One region of the Weizmannia sp. FSL K6-0777 genome, then DNA from elsewhere that is predicted to be linked to it. Evidence: riboswitches for the same ligand, from Rfam matches in the RefSeq annotation. Region 1 holds a riboswitch; each other region holds the start of a gene.
The links. Region 1 has a riboswitch for S-adenosylmethionine ahead of NST70_RS13260 (5-methyltetrahydropteroyltriglutamate--homocysteine S-methyltransferase). Riboswitches for the same ligand answer to the same signal wherever they lie in the genome.
Positions count from the first base shown of each region.

Region 2: it holds a riboswitch for S-adenosylmethionine, as region 1 does, so the genes downstream of both, NST70_RS14100 (sulfite exporter TauE/SafE family protein) here and NST70_RS13260 (5-methyltetrahydropteroyltriglutamate--homocysteine S-methyltransferase) in region 1, are expected to answer to the same signal.
Region 3: it holds a riboswitch for S-adenosylmethionine, as region 1 does, so the genes downstream of both, NST70_RS02075 (bifunctional homocysteine S-methyltransferase/methylenetetrahydrofolate reductase) here and NST70_RS13260 (5-methyltetrahydropteroyltriglutamate--homocysteine S-methyltransferase) in region 1, are expected to answer to the same signal.

Region 1 covers NZ_CP151971.1:2,748,105-2,754,335, forward strand. Annotated here, with positions in the region: gene NST70_RS13235 (hypothetical protein) at 84-287, shown strand; gene NST70_RS13240 (RNA-guided endonuclease TnpB family protein) at 282-1,400, opposite strand; gene NST70_RS13245 (ribbon-helix-helix protein, CopG family) at 1,488-1,628, shown strand; gene NST70_RS13250 (hypothetical protein) at 1,703-2,098, shown strand; gene NST70_RS13255 (Bax inhibitor-1/YccA family protein) at 2,121-2,756, opposite strand; SAM riboswitch class I at 2,907-3,010, shown strand; gene NST70_RS13260 (5-methyltetrahydropteroyltriglutamate--homocysteine S-methyltransferase) at 3,151-4,254, shown strand; gene NST70_RS13265 (OFA family MFS transporter) at 4,375-5,610, opposite strand; gene NST70_RS13270 (LytTR family DNA-binding domain-containing protein) at 6,041-6,231, opposite strand, start outside.
Region 2 covers NZ_CP151971.1:2,921,016-2,927,246, reverse strand. Annotated here, with positions in the region: gene NST70_RS14105 (purine/pyrimidine permease) at 1-963, opposite strand, end outside; gene NST70_RS14100 (sulfite exporter TauE/SafE family protein) at 2,196-3,086, opposite strand; SAM riboswitch class I at 3,241-3,348, opposite strand; gene NST70_RS14095 (amino acid permease) at 3,759-5,093, opposite strand; gene nfsA (oxygen-insensitive NADPH nitroreductase) at 5,418-6,161, opposite strand.
Region 3 covers NZ_CP151971.1:428,707-434,937, reverse strand. Annotated here, with positions in the region: gene metH (methionine synthase) at 1-400, opposite strand, end outside; gene NST70_RS02075 (bifunctional homocysteine S-methyltransferase/methylenetetrahydrofolate reductase) at 660-2,495, opposite strand; SAM riboswitch class I at 2,563-2,664, opposite strand; partial or broken gene NST70_RS02070 (IS1182 family transposase) at 3,303-4,778, shown strand; gene NST70_RS02065 (hypothetical protein) at 4,912-5,331, opposite strand; gene NST70_RS02060 (LCP family protein) at 5,398-6,231, opposite strand, start outside.

The sequences.
Region 1 (6,231 bases):
TGTAAGAAGATAAAAAAAGGATGTGCCCTGTTTTTTCCGGAAGCAGCCGGGGAAAACGGGCACATGAAAAAAGGAGCAGAGCAATGGCTGGGCAAATTCCTAATGAAAAAACGATTGATGATACCATTGATTTGATGAAAGAAGGGTATCTCTACAGTGAACTACCCACCACTTATCAACCTTACGGTTTGATTGAAGTGGGGGCTTCTCGACTTATCGTTGCTTTTACTAGCCAACGAAAACTGACCGAGCTAACCCTCTTGTTCCAAGAGTTTTGTTACTTATGATAACGCTAATAAGCGTAATCCCTCATTTTTGATATTGATTGCTGAATTGTGATCGCGATCTAATACAAAGCCGCAAGAACATTTATATACACGTTCAGATAATGGCATTTCTTTTTCCTTGCCGCAACATGAACACTTCTTAGTGGAGGGAAACCACTTATCAATTTTCACAAGTTGTTTCCCCTGTTCTTTTAGCTTATACGCTAAGAAAGTAGTGAACATCCCCCAGCCGTTATCATGAACGCTTTTCCCAAAGTGAAGGGCTTGAGACATCCCTTTCATGTTCAAGTCCTCAATCACGACAGCATCAAAGTTAGAAGCTAATTCTTTTGACTTATGATGAAGAAAATTCATGCGTTGGTTCGCCACTTTCTCATGTAATTTAGCCACTACTAGTCGTTGCTTGTTCCAACGTGCAGAACCTTTCTTTCTTCGAGAAAGAATTCGTTGTGCTTTTGCTAATTTATCTAAGGCTTGCCGATAGTAACGTGGGTAATTGGCTTTCTTACCCTGTTCACTCTCGACATATAGACCATCCATAGCAAAATCCAAACCAACAACTTTTTGTATTTTAACTGGACGAATATCTTTCTCATATTCTGTCAAAATTGAAATGTAGTACTTGCCTGTCTTTGTTTTAGAAATAGTGCAAGATTTGATTTTATAATCAGCAGGTATCTCTCTATGCTGTTTCATTTTTATTGGCTTTTTGATTTTTGGCAGTTTGATATGACCATTTTCTAGCTTAATATTTCCGTTGACCATATTAGTTGTATAGGATTGTTTTGCTTTACGATTTTTGAACTTTGGAAAATCCGCATTTCCTTCAAAGAAATTCTTATAAGCAGTCTGTAAGTTCATTTGTGCATTTGCCAAAGCTAAAGAATCCACTTCTTTTAGGAATGGAAATTCACTTTTATATTTTGCAGGAGTCGGAAACTTTTGCTTTTTAAGCAATTCTTTATCATCCTTGAACTTTTCATACGTTTCTTTGCGTTCAGCTAACATCTTATTGTAGACAAAGCGAACACAACCAAATGTCTTAGCTAATAATGCGGATTGTTCTTTGTTTGGTAACAAACGAAACTTGAAAGCTTTGTTTTGCTTGGCCATATCAATTCACCTCACTTTGTGCGGAAAAATTTCGTATATATTGATTATATCGTAAAAAATCCGTACAATCAATATGAGGTGATAATCATGAGAGAAGAGAAAGAACGTGTAGAAATTCGTATGCCTAAGACGATATTAGAAAAATTGGAGCAATATCAAAAAGAAAATGGGATTCCAACTAGAACAGCCGCAATCTTAGAATTGTTGAGAAAAGGATTGGAAAAATAACTTTGGCTAAAGCCAACCGAAATTCATCTCCCACCTACTCATTGGTGCGATTCGCACCTTTACATTCCTTGAGGATGGGAGACTTCTTTCGGAAAGCCGTTAAAAACCGGACGGACGATTATCATGCAATTTTGTTCGAAACCCGTCTGCTCGGGCAAAAAGCGGTGTGCATCAGTGGCGAGGAAGCAGTCAAAATGTTTTATGACCCGGAAAAATTCAAACGAAACGGGGCTGTGCCGAAACGTATTCAAAAAACGTTGTTTGGCGAAAATGCGATCCAGACGCTCGATGGAAAAGAGCATCTCCACCGGAAAGCGCTGTTTTTATCGCTGATGGGGCCGGATGCGCAGCAGCATTTGGCACAAATGGTCCGGGCAGCATGGGAAGCGCGCATCCCCGAATGGGAGCAAAAAGACCGTATTGTTTTGTTTGACATCCAACATGTGAAAAAGAAAACGCCTGCCGGTTAATGGCGGGCGTTTTCTTTTTTTCTTAATCGTCGCTTCCCAAAATGCCGAGAATTTGCAAAATGTAAATAAACAGGTTGATAAAATCAAGGTACAGGCTTAAAGCCAGAAGCGGGACCATTTCCTCGGAAATGCCATGGTGCTTCATTTGGTTAAAGTCAAAAACCACATACAGGGAAAAAACAATCGCGCCAATGAAGGAATACGCGAGCATCCCGGTTGAGGTTAGCGGACTAAAAATGCTGAATATTCCGATGAAGATCAATGCCAGCAATGCGACAAGCAATGCGGTGCTTAAAAAGCCAAGATCCCTTTTGGTAACGGCCCCAATGACACCCATCACGGCAAAAATGCCGAACGTGGAACCAAAAGCGAGCAGCACGACTTCAGCACCAGCCTGGGATGCATAATAAGCCACAATCGGATATGTCGTAATGCCGGAAATAAAGGTGAAGGCATAAACGAACATATACCCGACGCTCTTTTTCCTCCTTAACCAGAAAGCGGCAATGACCATTACAATTTCCGCGACCATCAGCGGCATCATGAGCGCAGGCGGAATAAATCTTCCCGTATATAAACCCGCGGTTGCAAACAGCAGTGAAACAGCAAAGACGCCAAGCACTTTCTGGAACACAGGCCTTGATTGTACAGCCTCCATAAAACCCCTCCTTGTTTTTCTTAGTACTATTATATTTTCACATCGCCCCTGATTTCAATCTTTCCGTCCCATTTTAAAAAATAATGCGAGTGCCCTTGACAAAAATGGGCGAAACATTTAAAGTGTATTTAAACCAAATAATATTTAAAATTCTTATCCAGAGAGGTGGAGGGACTGGCCCTTTGAAGCCTCGGCAGCGGTCTTTTTTTAAAGAACTGTGCCAATTCCAGAAAGCAATTGCTTGAAGATAAGAAGAGCGGACGGTTCTATTTTGCAATCCAAACCTCTTCTTATTGCCGAAGAGGTTTTTTTTTGATGGGCCTATGCAGTTAAAAGCAATTTCTTTCTGCGCACAGCAGCTGTTTAAAAAAATATGCAGAAAGAGGGAATCATGATGACAAAAACATTAACAAAAGCGCCGTACAGAGCAGACATTGTCGGAAGTTTTTTGCGCCCGGCCCGGCTGCACGATGCGCGGGAAAAATTTGCAGCGGGCACCATTTCGGCGGAAGACTTGCGTGCAATTGAAAATGAAGAAATCCGCCGGCTTGTCGACAAACAACTTGAAGCCGGCCTTGAAGCAGTAACGGACGGGGAATTCCGGCGAAGATTCTGGCATACGGATTTCATGGAGCATTTGAACGGGGTGGAAGGGTATGTACCGAACCATGGATACCGGTTTGTTGGCATTGAAACAGAAGCTTATGACGTCCGGGTAACCGGAAAAATCTCCTTTAACCCGGACCATCCGCACATAAAAGATTTTATTGCGCTGAAAGAAATCGCCGGGGACAGGGCGATTGCGAAAATGACCATTCCAAGCCCGAATCAGTTTTTCAATGCCGGGATCCGCAATGAAGACATTTACCCGGATCTTGAAGAATACACAAATGATATTATCCAAACTTACCGGGATGCGATCAAAGCTTTTTATGATGCCGGCTGCCGCTACTTACAGCTGGATGATGTCTATCTTGCCGGCCTGTGTGCACCGAAACTGCCGTTTACAGACAGTGACCTCAAGAGGGAAAGATTGATTGATCTCGCTTTACATGTAGCTAACAGCGTACTGGAAGGTAAGCCCGATGACCTGACCATCACAACCCATCTGTGCCGCGGCAACTACCAGTCGAAATGGGCTTTTGAAGGCCCATATGATAAAATTGCCCCGAAAATCTTTGCAAACGAAAAAGTAGACGGGTTTTTCCTTGAATACGACGATGAGCGTTCCGGCGGATTTGAACCGTTAAAATACATTCCGGAAGGCGGACCGAAAGTCGTGCTTGGCATTTTTACATCGAAAAAGGGCGAACTTGAAGATAAGGAACTGATCAAAAAACGAATTCAGGAAGCATCCAGGTATGTACCGCTCGAACAGCTTTGCATCAGCACTCAGTGCGGCTTCTCCTCCACCCACCACGGCAATCTTTTAACAGAAGAACAGCAGTGGGAAAAAGTAAAATATATTGTGGATACCGCAAAGAAAATTTGGGGATAAACCGGAAAAACCCGCTGGGCAGCCAGCGGGTTTTTTATCCGTCAGGACCGTGATTCAAGCACGAATCCCTTTTTCTTTTCATACAAGCTGTTTGTTCATAATTGAAGCGCACAGCCAGCTTTAATGCGAATGCTGGGCACGACCAACACTCCGTCGAACCCCGTGTGTGCGGGCTGCTTCTTCAGCCGGTGATTTAATGAAAAGCGTAATCGCAAAAGAGATCAGGCAGAGAATCGTGATCGCATGGAATGTCGGCATAAAGCCCCCGAGAAGAGAAGCAATGACCGATCCGGATAATGCGCCGATGCCGAACCCTTGGTAAATCACTGAATAATTGGCGCTTTGATTTTTCAGACCGAAGAAGTCTGAAATAATAGCCGGAAATACGGTGACATTTCCGCCGAAACCGAAAGCAATCGCTGCAACACAGATAAAGAACAAGGCGAAATTTAAGTGGGCATAGCTTAAAACGGAAACCGCAATGGCCGTTGCAAGCAGCGTCCCTGATACCACTTTCATTCTTCCAACATGGTCTGATAAACCGCCGAGAATGAGCCGTCCGATTGTGTTAAAAACGGCAATGAGTGCAACTGCATTGCTGGCCGTCGCAACATCCAGCCCGACAAGCCTCGTGCCAATGTCTTTTACAAGGCTGATCAGATACAAACCACTCATACATGCAGTGAAGAATACGATGAATAAAAGGTAAGCTTGTTTCGTTTTGAGCATTTCTTTGATGGTAAAATCTTTTCCGGCCGGTTGTTTGGATACAGTACCGGATGTGGTTGCATTTTCTGCTTCTTTCAAGAGGAAAGATCCGCCGGTGATCATGACAATCGCAATCACTCCCCAGCAAAGGAAAGCCTGTGTGACGCCAAACGAACTGAGGACGGCACCGTTTATAAACTTAAATACCAGGCTGCCAGTCCCGTACGCCCCGACGGAGATGCCTGAAACGAGGCCTTTTTTATCCGGAAACCATTTCATTAAATTGGATAAAGTCGTGATGTAAGCTGTCCCGTCAGCATAACCAACGATAAGCCCTGCCAACAGATAGAGCATCCAAAGTGTAGGTGCAAATGCACTCAAGATTAATCCTGCGCCAAGCAAAATGCCGGAAAAAGCAACCAAGCGGCGCAAACCCCATTTTGCCTGTAATTTTGTGGCAAACAATGTCGATACCGCAAGTGCCAGGCTTAAAATGGAAAATGTCGTCGATACGGCACTCAATTGCCATCCAAATTTATCAACAAGCGGCTGGTTAAACAAACTCCAAGTATAAACCGTCCCAAGCCCCATTTGCACAATCATCGTCCCCAATACAATCAGGCTGCGGTTTGCTTTTTGTTCTAACATGTCCGGTTCCTCCCGTTTCTTCTGTCCTTTTCTACAGCTCAAATTATAGTACGAAAATAAGGAGGGAACGCATTTTCGGAACGAGAATGCTTTAAAAAGGAATAAACGGTATACAAAAAGGAATGGACGGCATAGGATCAACCGCTTCCTGAAACTTTCGCGCTATATGTCCATTCAAGATGGCATATGGATAGATGCAGACATGCCAACTTTTATGCGCAAACGGTATGACCGGAAGCAAGCCATGACCGCTTTTTCAGTGCAACCCCTTGGAGGATGGCCTATCGGAAAGCAGGCATTCTAACTTTTCATGTGCGAACGACCGCAGTGCGCAAAACAGACCATGCTTATTTTGTCACGCCCGTCCTGGAAAAACAGGAAAAGCCGGCATGCACTTTTCGTGTTCATGCCGGCCGCTTTTCACTTTCGTTTAAAAATGCATCAGCGCTTTAAACTGTTTCACATTTCTTCTGCTTACCGGAATTTCCGCATCCATCCCGTTTAAGCGGAGTAAATACGTTTGATTGAACCACGGCACAATTTCCCGGATTTTTGTTAAATTCACTAGATAAGAACGATGGCAGCGAAAGAAAAGATCCTCAGGCAAAAGAGACTGGAACT
Region 2 (6,231 bases), 170 kb from region 1:
CAGCAGAGCAATGATGGAAACGAAACAAGCACCATACAAAAATGGTTTCAGCACTTTTATACCGGTTTGTGCAACATAGCCTGCCGCTGCTGCAATCGGAACCGCACCGACAGCGGAAAAGATGCCGGCAAGCAGCTGGTTGATGCCGGATATGAACAGACTGCTCCGCACCCGCTCTTGGCGGACTCCCGTCACATTTCCCATGACGCGCACAGACGTAATCATATTCGCAGTTAACAAAAGCCCGATGAATACACCGGTTGTGACGGCACCGGAATCAAAACGCGGTTTTCCAAAATCAAACACAGCGGGAAGAGAGAACCAGCTTTCCCCAAATGTAATAGCCGGTGCTTCACCGAAAAGCGCGAACAAAATCCAGCCGCAAATCAAGCCGAGCATGATCGAATATTGCTTGACCCACGGTTTCTTTACATGGCCAAAATAGAATGTAAGCAATACGGTGACAAGGCTCAAAACAGCAACAAGCGGCCGGACTTCCTGATGGGCACCCGTAATGCCGAGCATCCCTTTCATAAAAGAGCCGCTCAACTGCAGCACCAACAACAGCAAATAAATAAATGTCACTACCGGCGTAAACAGTTTATTTAATTGGTCCACAAGTCCGGTAAAAGCGAGCAGGAAGAAAAAGATGCCGGTTACAATCAGTGCGCCTGCCAAATATTGCAGAGATTCAGTGCTTGAACTATACAAGCTGCCGACAAGCCCTGCATAAATGGCAAACACGCTCCACCACAACCCGGCCGGCCCTTCATTGATGGGCATTCTGTGGCCGAAAATTCCTTGCAAAAGGCCGCCGATCCCGAGTACAAAAAGCGTCCGCTGCACAAACAGGGCAGTCTCACCTGCACTGAAATGGAAAGCATCCGCAATGGCAATCGGGGCCGCGATCGACCCGGCGATCATAAATGCCATCCATTGCAGCGACGAAATCAATGTTTTCATAGACACACCGTTCTTTCCGTTCAAAAAATGGAAAATACCAGTAAATATAATTATAGCAAAACAGGTTTTACATTTTAAACATAATACACTTTGCGGACGAGGGAGGGATAGCGGGCATGGCGGATAGCGGCATAAACAGGGGTTGCAAACCGGACGGGGCGCGGGTTAAGCCATGTTTTTTGCCTCTATTTAAATGATATATATGTGGCAGGGGCTAAGCTATGTTTGGATCCGCAAAAAATTTCTGGGCGATCTTCATGCAGAACGCTTTTTGTTTGTCACTAAAAGAGTTGCGGCTGCCTTTACTTAGGCATGCTATCTCGAAAAAAATTATGATGGATAATTTTTGCTGGTGCTACGTGGTAGCGGCATGGCCGGTTATGTTGAGGAAGCGAGGTCAAAAGGTGTTGTTTCTTAACATAGAGCGCGTCTACGTTAAGAAAGCGAGCGAAAATAGCTTTGTTTCTTAACATAGAGGTCGGCTACGTTAAGGAAGCGAGCGAAAATTGCGTTGTTCCTTAACATAGAGTACGTCTACGTGAAGAAAGCGAGAAAAAAAGGTGTTGTTTCTTAACATAGAGGCTGTCTACGTAAAGGAAGCGAGGTAAAAAGACATTGTTCCTTAACATAGTGCACGTCTACATTAAGGAAGCGAGCAAAAAAAGTGTTGTTTCTTAACATAGAGCCCGTCTACGTTAAGAAAGCGAGCAAAAAAGACGTTGTTCCTTAACATAGAGTCCGTCTACGTTAAGGAAGCGAGGTCAAAAGGCGTTGTTCCTTAACATAGAGCCCGTCTACGTAAAGGAAGCGAGCGAAAAAGGTGCTGTTCCTTAACATAGAGCCCGTCTACGTTAAGGAAGCAAGCAAAAAAGACGTTGTTTCTTAACATAGAGTGCGTCTACATTAAGGAAGCGAGGTAAAAAGACATTGTTCCTTAACATAGAGCATGTCTACATTAAGGAAGCGAGAAAAAATTATATTGTTCCTTAACATAGAGGCCGTCTACGTTAAGAAAGTTCGGTAAAAAGATGTTGTTTCTTAACATAGAGGTCGTCTACGTAAAGGAAGCGCGGTAAAAAGACGTTGTTTCTTAACATAGAGCGCCTCTACATTAAGGAAGCGAGCAAAAAAGGCACTGTTCCTTCAAATAGAAGCGTCTATGTTCATTCTTTGCCAAAATTTGTTTGGGTAAAAACAATCCGGGCAATGGATCCCTTGCCCGAAAACATTCCTTATTCTGTGACGCTTACGCTGGCGCTGGCAACTGCCCGTTTGTGTCTTCTGATTGTATAGAAAATGAGGATGGCCCATATTGCCGCAATGGCTGTATAGGTAACGCCGTACCAGCCGCTACCGGCGCCCGCCATTTTTAATAAAGTTTGCACGTTGCTGAACACAATCATGCCGCTGACAATGACAGCCAGCAAATGAGCCGGTAAAATTTTAACCAGATAGGCTGCAATCGGCGCGGCGATCAGGCCGCCAAGCATGAGGGCGATCGTCCAAATCCAGTTAATTTGCATAGCGCCGAGGGATAAGAGGAAACCGATGCTTGATGCCAAGGATACAGCAAATTCACTAGTATCCACCGAGCCGATCACTTTCCGCGGTTCGATGTCATTTCTGGACAGCAAAGCCGGTGTGGCGATAGGGCCCCAGCCGCCGCCCCCCGTTGCATCAAAAAATCCTGCGACAAAGCCAAGTGGGATAAAAAATATGTTTGACCTGGTTTGCTTTTTGACTTTCGACGCCCCGCGCGTATTGAACAGAAACCGGGTAAGAATATAGAGGCCAAGGGCGATCAGAAAAATAGAAATGTACGGTTTTAATGTGCTTGCAGGAAGATGGCTAAGCACGGTTGCCCCGAGAAAGGCGCCGACAGCTCCAGGTACAACCAGTTTCCAAATGATCCCTTTATCGACATTCCCAAATTTCATATGTGAAACTCCGGAAGCCGCCGTTGTAAAAACTTCCGCCAAATGCACAGAAGCTGACGCGACAGCCGGCGCAATCCCGAAAGCTAGCAAAAGTGAGGTTGAAGTCACCCCGTAACCCATTCCAAGAGATCCATCCACCAATTGCGCGGCAAGGCCGACAAGTGCTAAGACAATTAATTTTTGCATGTTCAAGTTCCTCGCTTTCTTCATTCATAAATTTAATTCATCCTGATGTAGAGGAATTATACGCATCAGGGCCTATCCTGGTTCAAACGGCCGGCCTTGCAGAAATAAAAAACTTTCCGCCATTTTTACGGAAAGACAGCGAGTAAAGGATAAGCGCTTATCTTTCAAAATGGTACCCATTTTGCTGGAATTGGCACCTTGCTGCTCGCTGCAGGTTGCCGGACTTCATCGGGCCAGATCCCTCCGTCGCTCTTGATAAGTTATTTGTTGTTTAAAATTTTATCAGAAAATAAATGGAAGTCAATATAATTATTGCAAGTTTTTTTATCGGATTTATCCGAATGGAGGGATAAAGAAAAAAACTCCCTATCAGATCACGCTCTGTCGGGAGTTTTTTTTCTTTACGCTGATTGGTTTTTTTAAAGCAGGTTCAGAACCAGGCGGGGCATCATGGCCGCTTTCATTTGCTTCACAAAACGAAAAAGAGTCCAAACGGGTTGGCGTGCCGCCCATTCTGGCAGTTTGACACGCCGTGCACACCGTGTCTGTCCTCTCACCGCCAAGGGAACCGGTTTTATCAACACCGCTTGTTTGTGCTCGCTTATCGCGCAGTTGTATTTCTGTCCTCTCCCTGCCCAAAAGACCGGTTTTATCAACACAGCCGGCTGGAGCCTATTCCTTTCCTTTGATTCTCAGTGACAGGACGACGAGCACGATTAAAATAGCAAGGCAGACGCTTATTCCAATCGGGTTTCCGCCGCCCAGCAAAAAGGACAGGAAAATGCCTGCCAGTGCAAGCAGCGCAATCCAGACCATGAAAGGATACCCTTTTACACGGAAGGAAGGCAATTTTGCATACGACTTCCGGAGCCGCAGTTCGGCTGCGCAGATGGCGATCCAAACAAGGACGACGGTAAATCCCGGGATGGTCATCAAATAGCTGATGACCTCATTCGGCGTAAGATAGGCCAGAATCACGCCGGCTAAAATAAACAGTGAGGTCAGCAAAATACTAATGAGCGGGACGCCTTTCCGGGAAATTTTTAAAAAGGCGTGCGGCGCTTCTCCGGACTGTGCCATGTTAAACAGTGTGCGTGAAGTGGCATAAATGCCGGAATTGGCGGCAGAAAGAACGGCCGTCAAGAGCACAAAATTCATCACATGGGCGGCAGCGGGGATCCCTGTGCGGCTGAATACCTGTACAAACGGGCTTTCCACGGAAGAAACCTGATTCCACGGGACAATGCCACAAATGACCAGGATTGGCAAAATATAAAAAAGCATGACACGAATAACGGTCTGTTTAATCACACGCGGCAACACTTTCTCGCTGTCTTTTGTTTCCGAAACGGTAACGCCGATCAGTTCCGCCCCGCCGTATGAAAACATAACGATCAGAAAAGCATTGAACGTACCGTGAAGCCCGTTCGGAAAAAAGCCGCCGTGCGCGGTATAGTTGGACAGCGTGGAAGATGTCCCGGGGAATAAACCGAATAAAATCAGCGCACCAAGCAGGATAAAAACGATCAACGTGATAATTTTAATGCCGGCAATCCAAAATTCAAATTCGCCGTAGTACTTCACTTCAATTAAATTGATGCCGACCATGAAAGCAGCACAGAGCAAACTGAGCAGCCACAATGGCGCGTGGGGAATCCAGAATTGCAGGAAGCTCCCGGCTGCAAGCAGTTCCACAACTGTCACAATGACCCAGTTGATCCAGTACAGCCAGCCAATAATGAAAGAAACCCGGCTGCCGAACGCTTTGTGGATCAGATTTTGGACGTTGAGGCCGGGGTGGACGAGCGCCATTTCCCCAAGCGCTGACATGACAATGAATAAAAGTACGCCGCCGATCAGGTAAGAAACGGCAACACTTGGGCCGGCAAGGCTGACGGTATCGGAGCTGCCTTTAAAAATGCCGGTTCCGATCATCCCGGCCAATGCGATGAACTGGACATGCCTTGGTGATAAGCCTTTTTGCAAATGATGTTGGTTTTTTTCCATTTCTATCAATCTCACTTTTCTGTTTTAGATAAACGCTTTTCAGTGCTAAAGCATTTATTCTATTTTAGCAGAAAAAAAGGAATATTGATATACAAAAAAATGGAATCGCCGGATGACAGATCCACCCTCATTTCACACCAAAGCAAAATGCAAAAAACGGCGGGACACCACTCATCGTAGTATCTCGCCGTTCTGTTTAATATGTGTCCCGGGATGGTTGCCGAAGCGCTGAATATCCATATTTGAACATGTCGTTCTATTTAACTTGTGCTCCGCGATGGGCCGAAAGAAGAGGAAAATGCGCGGACGGATCCCCTATTCAGCTTACTTTTTATCAAACCCTTGTCGTTCTACAAATTCCTTCATAAAAACGCGCGACGGTTCTTTAAAAAATTGTGCCATTTGGCCTGTCCAGGTATCGTTCCTTTTTCCGTTTGTGCGTTTTGTATAATATTGCGAAACCGTTTCATTGTATTCCTTCAGATCGCGCAAAAGACGTTCATCATCCGGATATTCATCTTCAAAATAAACATGCTCAGCCGCCATGCGTGGTTTTTTCGCAGACGGATCGGCCGGATAGCCGATTGTCATTGCAAATAGCGGAAGGACATATTGCGGGATTTTCAAAAGTTCGGCCACTTCTGGCAGCCTGTTGCGCAAGCCTCCGACATAACAAATGCCAAGCCCCATCGATTCCGCAGCGAGCGCGGCATTTTGCGCAGCCAGTGCAGTGTCGATGAGCGCGACCATAAATTTTTCCGTTGTCTCAAGTGTATCTTGCGCCTCTACGCCTTCCATTTGTGCCGCAAGTTCATGTTTATGGAGATCGGCACAGAAAATGAGCAGATGGCCGCATGTTCCGACATGTCGGTTCCCGGTCAGTTCTGCTAGCTTTTGCTTCCGCCCGGGATCCTGAATGCCGAGAATCGTATAGGCCTGGACAAAATGAGAAGTGGCGGCTGCCTGCGCGGATTCCACAATCAGGCGGATTTGTTCATCAGATAGCGGCCGGTCTTCATAATGGCGGATCGACCGGTGATTGAGAATCGTTTCAATGATGGTATTCATTCCTTTACACTCCTGTCTTTGGTGAGTCCACTGTATGTTCAAATATAGCACAGAAAAAAACGGCCGGCAT
Region 3 (6,231 bases), 1.3 Mb from region 1:
CGCCTGTGACGGAGAGCGTCTTTGTTGTCGGACCCATCGAACCAGCGACAAACCGCAGCCGGCCGGGTGTGGAATATTTTTCGGCAGCCTGCTTGGCGATGCGCGCGGCTTCGATGTTGATTTTTTCAGCAAGGTGCCCGAGGCCGTACTCGTTAAGAACGATGGACGTTGCGCCAAAGGTATTAGTTTCGATGATATCGGCCCCCGCCTCGAGATATGCTTCATGGATCGAGCGGATGATATCGGGCGCTGTGAGATTCAAGTATTCATTGCAGCCTTCGTATGCTTCGCCGCCAAAATCCGCCGCGGTAAGGTGTTGCTGCTGGATCATCGTCCCCATCGCCCCGTCAAGGATGAGAATGCGGTTTGCAAGCTGCTGTTCAAATAACGTTTGCCCCATGAAAAATTCCCCCTTTGGTTGTACGTTTGATATTGAGATTGCGACGTACGGTAACATTTGGTACCTGGCTGGGTCGCGTTCCGATGCTGGCGGCGCCGGTGCCACTTTTGATTGAGTTTAAAGTGCATGCATCTCGCCGGGGCTGAAGCCGGCCAAGGTTTCGTTTTGCCTTCTTGAGCTCTTTTCTTAATCTTGCAATTGGACAGTGCTATCAAAGTTTCACTTTAATGAATCCGCCTGTACTTTTTTCGTTGCAGTCTCAGACAATGCCTGCGCCTTGCACTGCTGTTTTTTCGTGGATATAGCGCGTGCATTCCACCGTCAGTTCGTAGCGTTCGAGCGGCGTAATTAAGTAAATGCCGTTGAAATAGCCGAGGGCCGCGTCGATCAGGGTACGGCTGATCGCAAGGCTTTCTTCACGCGCTTTCGCAGGGTCGCCATTTGTTTTTTCCATCGCCGCCAAAATTTCATCCGTCAGTTTGATGCCCGGCACTTCATTGTGCAGAAAGACCGCGTTCCGGTAGCTGGTAAGCGGCATAATGCCAAGATAGATCGGCGCGTCCAAATGCTTCGTTGCTTCATGGATTTGCTCGATTTTTTCCGTGCTGAACACAGGCTGGGTGATAAAATAATCGGCACCGTGGCGGATTTTGCGCTCCAACCTCCCGACCGTTTTATCAAGATTGCGGACGTTCGGGTTAAATGCAGCCGCGACGGAAAAATTCGTTTTCCTGTGAAGCGATTTGCCGGAATGGGAAATGCCATCATTGAATTGCTTGATCATTGCGATCAGTTCCATGGATGACAAATCGTATACGCTCGTCGCTCCCGGGAAGTCGCCGATTTTTGTCGGATCCCCCGTGATGGCAAGCACCTGGTCAATCCCGAGCGCAGCAAGGCCCATTAAGTGCGACTGCAGCCCGATCAAATTACGATCACGGCATGTAATATGAACAAGCGGCCGGATGCCATGTTTCTCTTTTAAAATTGAAGCAATCGCTGTGTTGCTGATGCGCGGGCTTGCAAGCGAGTTGTCGGCCATTGTCAAGGCATCGATGCCGGCGTCGTGCAGCGCTTTTGCCCCTTCAAAAAAGCGAGTCGTGTTCAGAGTTTTCGGCGTATCCAATTCGACAATGACAGAGCGGCGCTTTTTTACGATTTCATGCAACGGTGGTTCGTGCTGCGCCGGGGCGGCTGCGATTTCAATTTTCGGTGGGCGGACCGTTTTTTCTGTGACAGGCAAAAGCCCCTGCACCCCGTCTGCGATTGCTTTGATGTGAGCTGGGGTCGTGCCGCAGCAGCCGCCGATCAGGCGCACACCCTGTTCGACCAGTTTTTCGGCGCATGTTTTAAAATAATCGGCGTTATTTGTGAACGTGAACCGGCCTTCCTCGTAATCTAAAAGACTCGCATTCGGGTATGCGGACAAAAAGGCACGCTTCGGTATCGGGATTTCTTCGAACGCCTGGATCATGTGGTGCGGGCCGAGCCGGCAGTTCAGGCCGGTCACATCGGCGCCGCGGTTTTCAAGTTCCTTGAACGCGTCGCGGACCGGGGTTCCGTTTTGGAGCACGCCCGGTTCGATAAGCGAGAACTGGGCGATGACCGGGACATCCGCTTCTTTTTTCGCAATGTCAACGACCGTATACAGTTCTTCCGCGTCAAAATACGTTTCCAAAAGCAGGGCATCAACTCCTTCGTCCAGGAGGTGAAAAATCTGCTCGCGGAACGTGCGCTTGATTTCGGCAAGTGTTGCTTCGGTTTTGCGCTGGCCGCGGATGCCGCCGACCGTGCCGAGTATAAATGTGTCACGGTTTGCCGCTTCTTTTGCGATCTGGACAGCCGCTTTGTTGATATCTTTTACTTTTTCTTCCAGGCCATACTGTGCCAGCTTGATATAGTTGGCGCTGTACGTGTTTGTCTGGATGACCGATGCGCCTGCTTCGATATAGGCGCGGTGGATCGCGTGGATGTCTTCCGGATGGGTCAGGTTGAATGACTCATAACATGTGTCGGCGCCGTATGCATATAGCAGTGTCCCCATTGCCCCGTCTGCAACAAGGATGCGGTTTTTTAACGTTTCGAGAAGGTTCAAATTTTTACACTCCCTTTGAATGATATGAAAAAAGCCTCCCAGAAAAGGAGGCAAGATGACAACATTCTCCTTATCTTTTCAGGTATACCTGTTGGATTTAGCACCGTGCCGTATGGGCTGGTTGCTGAGGTTTCATCGGGCCAAGTCCCTCCGCCTCTCTTGATAAGGCTATTCGATTGAACGTACTTAAAATTTTGACTTATTTATACTTTACACTTTGCCGGGTGACATGACAAGGGGGAAATTGAAATTCATATTGGATGCGGTTTCGTCCCTTTTGTCTAATTGGCTTTCTTTTGCCTTTTTGAGCCCTCCAAAAGGACAATTTGCTCCCGGTACGGCTTTCTTTTGTCTTTTTGAACCCTCCAAAAGGACAATTTGCTCTTGGTCCAGCTCTCTTTTGTCTTTTTGAACTCTCCAAAAAGACAATTTGCTCCTGGTCCGGCTTTCTTTTGTCTTTTTGGGCCCTTCAAAAAGACAATTTGCTCTTGGTCCGGCTCTCTTTTGTCTTTTTGAGCTCTCCAAAAGGACAATTCGCCCCTGATCCGACTCTCTTTTGTCTTTTTGAGCCCTCCAAAAGGACAATTCGCCCCTGATCCGACTCTCTTTTGTCTTTTTGAGCCCTCCAAAAGGACAATTTGCTCCCGGTACGGCTCTCTTTTGTCTTTTTGAACCCTTCGGGACCACTGAAAAAGTCAATCTGAAAATTCAAAATAATTATATGTACAATAAATTGAAAAAAATACCCCCAGTATTTGGTATAATAAAGTTATACTACAAACCAAAACCAAACTGGGGGTATCTATCATGCTTAAAGAAAAAGATAATCAATTAAGCATCTATTCCATATTATACGATAAAATTCCTGAAAATCATACACTTAAATTATTAAGAGATGAAGTGGATTTTAGTTTTATCAATAAAATGCTTGAAAAAACTTACTGTAAAGAATATGGAAGGCCAGCAAAAGAGCCCGAACTTATGGTTAAAATCTTGGTGTTACAAAAACTCTATGACTTATCTGATGAGAAAGTTATAGAAAATTGCTCATTAAACCTTGCATATATGTATTTTTTAGGAATCAATCCGGAAGACGACCTCCCTCACCCAAGTCTTTTGGCAAAATTTCGTAAAAGTAGATTAGAAGGCAATCTCACTATAGATGAAATTATTATTGAAATCATAAACCAATGCATTGAAAAAGGAATTTTACAAAAGGTTTCTGGTATAACGATTGATTCCACTCATACAGAAGCCAACACCAAAAAATATAGACCGGAACGAGTCATGAAACAATTAGCGAAAAAAATCTTTAAAACCGTTAAAGAAGAAAACGGAGAAATACCAAGTGAAATCAACCAAGAAATCCCTGATTATAAAGAAATAGAAAACCATGATGAAGCTAGAAAAACAATGAAGTCCTATCTTGAAGAAACGGTATCAAAGGTAGAAGAACTAGTTGAACTGGAGAAAGCACCTGAAACAAAAGCACTCGTTAATAATGCGAAAGAAATTTTAGCAGACCCGAAGTTTATGGAGCAAAAAGGGGTACGATCGATTGTCGACCAAGAAGCGAGAATAGGGTATAAAAGCAAAAATGATCCTTTCTTTGGTTATAAAACGGAATTTATGATGACAACAGAAGATCGAATGATTACAGCTGTTCATACTGGTAATGGAGCTTATGTGGATGGAACGAAGTTTGATGAATTATTAGAGTTAACCAAGAAAACGAGAATAAAAATACCAGAAGTATATGGTGATAAAGCCTATTTTAAAAAGCCAATCTTAGACAAAATCTCTGAACTTAAAGCAAAGGCATACATCCCTGTAAGTGAAGCTGCATATCGCATAGACGAAGAAAGATTCAGTTATAACAAAGATTCTGACGAGTGGTTCTGTAGTCAAGGAAACAAAACAATCAAAAAGAAACACTATATAAGAAAATGTGGAAAAGAAACGTATAATTACTATTTTGACAGAGAACAATGTAGAAATTGCCCAATGCGAGAAGTTTGCATAACCGGAAAAACAGTCGGAAAAGTATTAGGGGTCGGAATCAACACCCCAGAATTTTATGAGTATAGTCAACAACAGAAATCGGAGGGATTTAAAGAGAAGTATAAAAAAAGAGCATGCCAAGAAGGGAAAAATGGCGAAATGAAGAATTTCCACGGGTTAGATCGTGCCAAATGGTACGGTCTAAAAAGCATGGGCTTACAAGCCAAGCTAACAGCCTTGGCAGTAAATTTAAAGAGGATAGCCGCCATACTATCCTCTAAAAAGGCGAATTATAGCCAAACATTTGTCATTTTTACTAATTTCTATGGTAAAGAGTACCATTTACAGAAAATTTCTTACACTACACAGCAAATTTTACATAAAAAAATGGCTTTTTTCAGTGGTCACGAACCCTTCAAAAAGACAATTTGCTCCCGGTACGGCTCTCTTTTGTCTTTTTGAGCTCTCCAAAAGGACAATTTTCTCTTGGTACGGCTCTCTTTTGTCTTTTTGAACCCTTCAAAAAGACAATTTGCTCTTGGTCCGGCTTTCTTTTGTCTTTTTGAGCCCTCCAAAAGGACAATTCGCCCCTGATCCGACTCTCTTTTGTCTTTTTGAGCTCTCCAAAAGGACAATTTGCTCCTGGTCCAGCTCTCTTTTGTCTTTTTGAGCTCTCCAAAAGGACAATTTGCTCCTGGTCCGGCTTTCTTTTGTCTTTTTGAGCCTTCCAAAAGGACAATTGGCTCCTGGTACGGTTTTCTTTTGTCTTTTTGAACCCTTCAAAAAGACAATTTGCTCCTAGTCCGGCTTTCTTTTGTCTTTTTGAACCCTCCAAAAGGACAATTTGCTCCCGGTACGGCTTTCTGTCTGCAACAAAAAAAAGAGCCGGAACCGGCCCCTGTTATTCATCCAAAAACTGTTTGATGGCTTCTATATTTTTTTCTTTGTCCACTTCGAGTGCGGCGCCGACGCCCGGATAGCTGACATTGGTATAGGTGCCGGCAACCGGTACGGTCATTGTTTTTACCTTGAGGTTGCCTCCGACGGCGTCTTTGGCGAGCGCAAGAATGTTCATTTTGCTCATATTGGTGGCAACATACGGCTGGATGGTTCCGAGCAGTTTCGGTGCTTTGGCGATGCCGTTCACGCTGAAGACTTCAGATTGGAGCGCTTTAAGCACTTTTTGCTGGCGAGCAACCCGGCCAAAGTCGCCTTGCGCATCATGTCTGAACCGTGCGTAGGCGAGCAATTGTTTCCCATGCATCAGCTGTTTTCCAGGATAAAGCGTCAAGCCGATGTTTTCCGACATTTTATGTTCCACGTTCATTTCAATGCCTTGAGGCGCCAGGGTATCGACAATTTTAACAAAACCTTGGAAATCGACAAGTGCATAATATTGCACATCAATGTCAAAATTGGTTTTGAGTGTTTGACGCAGCAATTCAACACCCTTTTTTTGATTCTTCAGATTGCCAAGATAGTAGGCTGTGTTAATTTTATAGTTTCTATACCCCGGAATTTCGGCATAAATGTCACGCATAATCGAAATGAGCTTCACCTGGTTATTCTTCGGGTCATATTGGGCAATCATGATGGTATCGGTTCTTGAATCTTCTTGCCCGCGCCGATCAATTCCGAGAAGGAGAATATTGGTGCGGCCATTTGCATCCTTTTTACCGTTAAATTCCAGATTGTCCATATTTAAGACATCATTCGGGTCTGTCTGATGAACGCC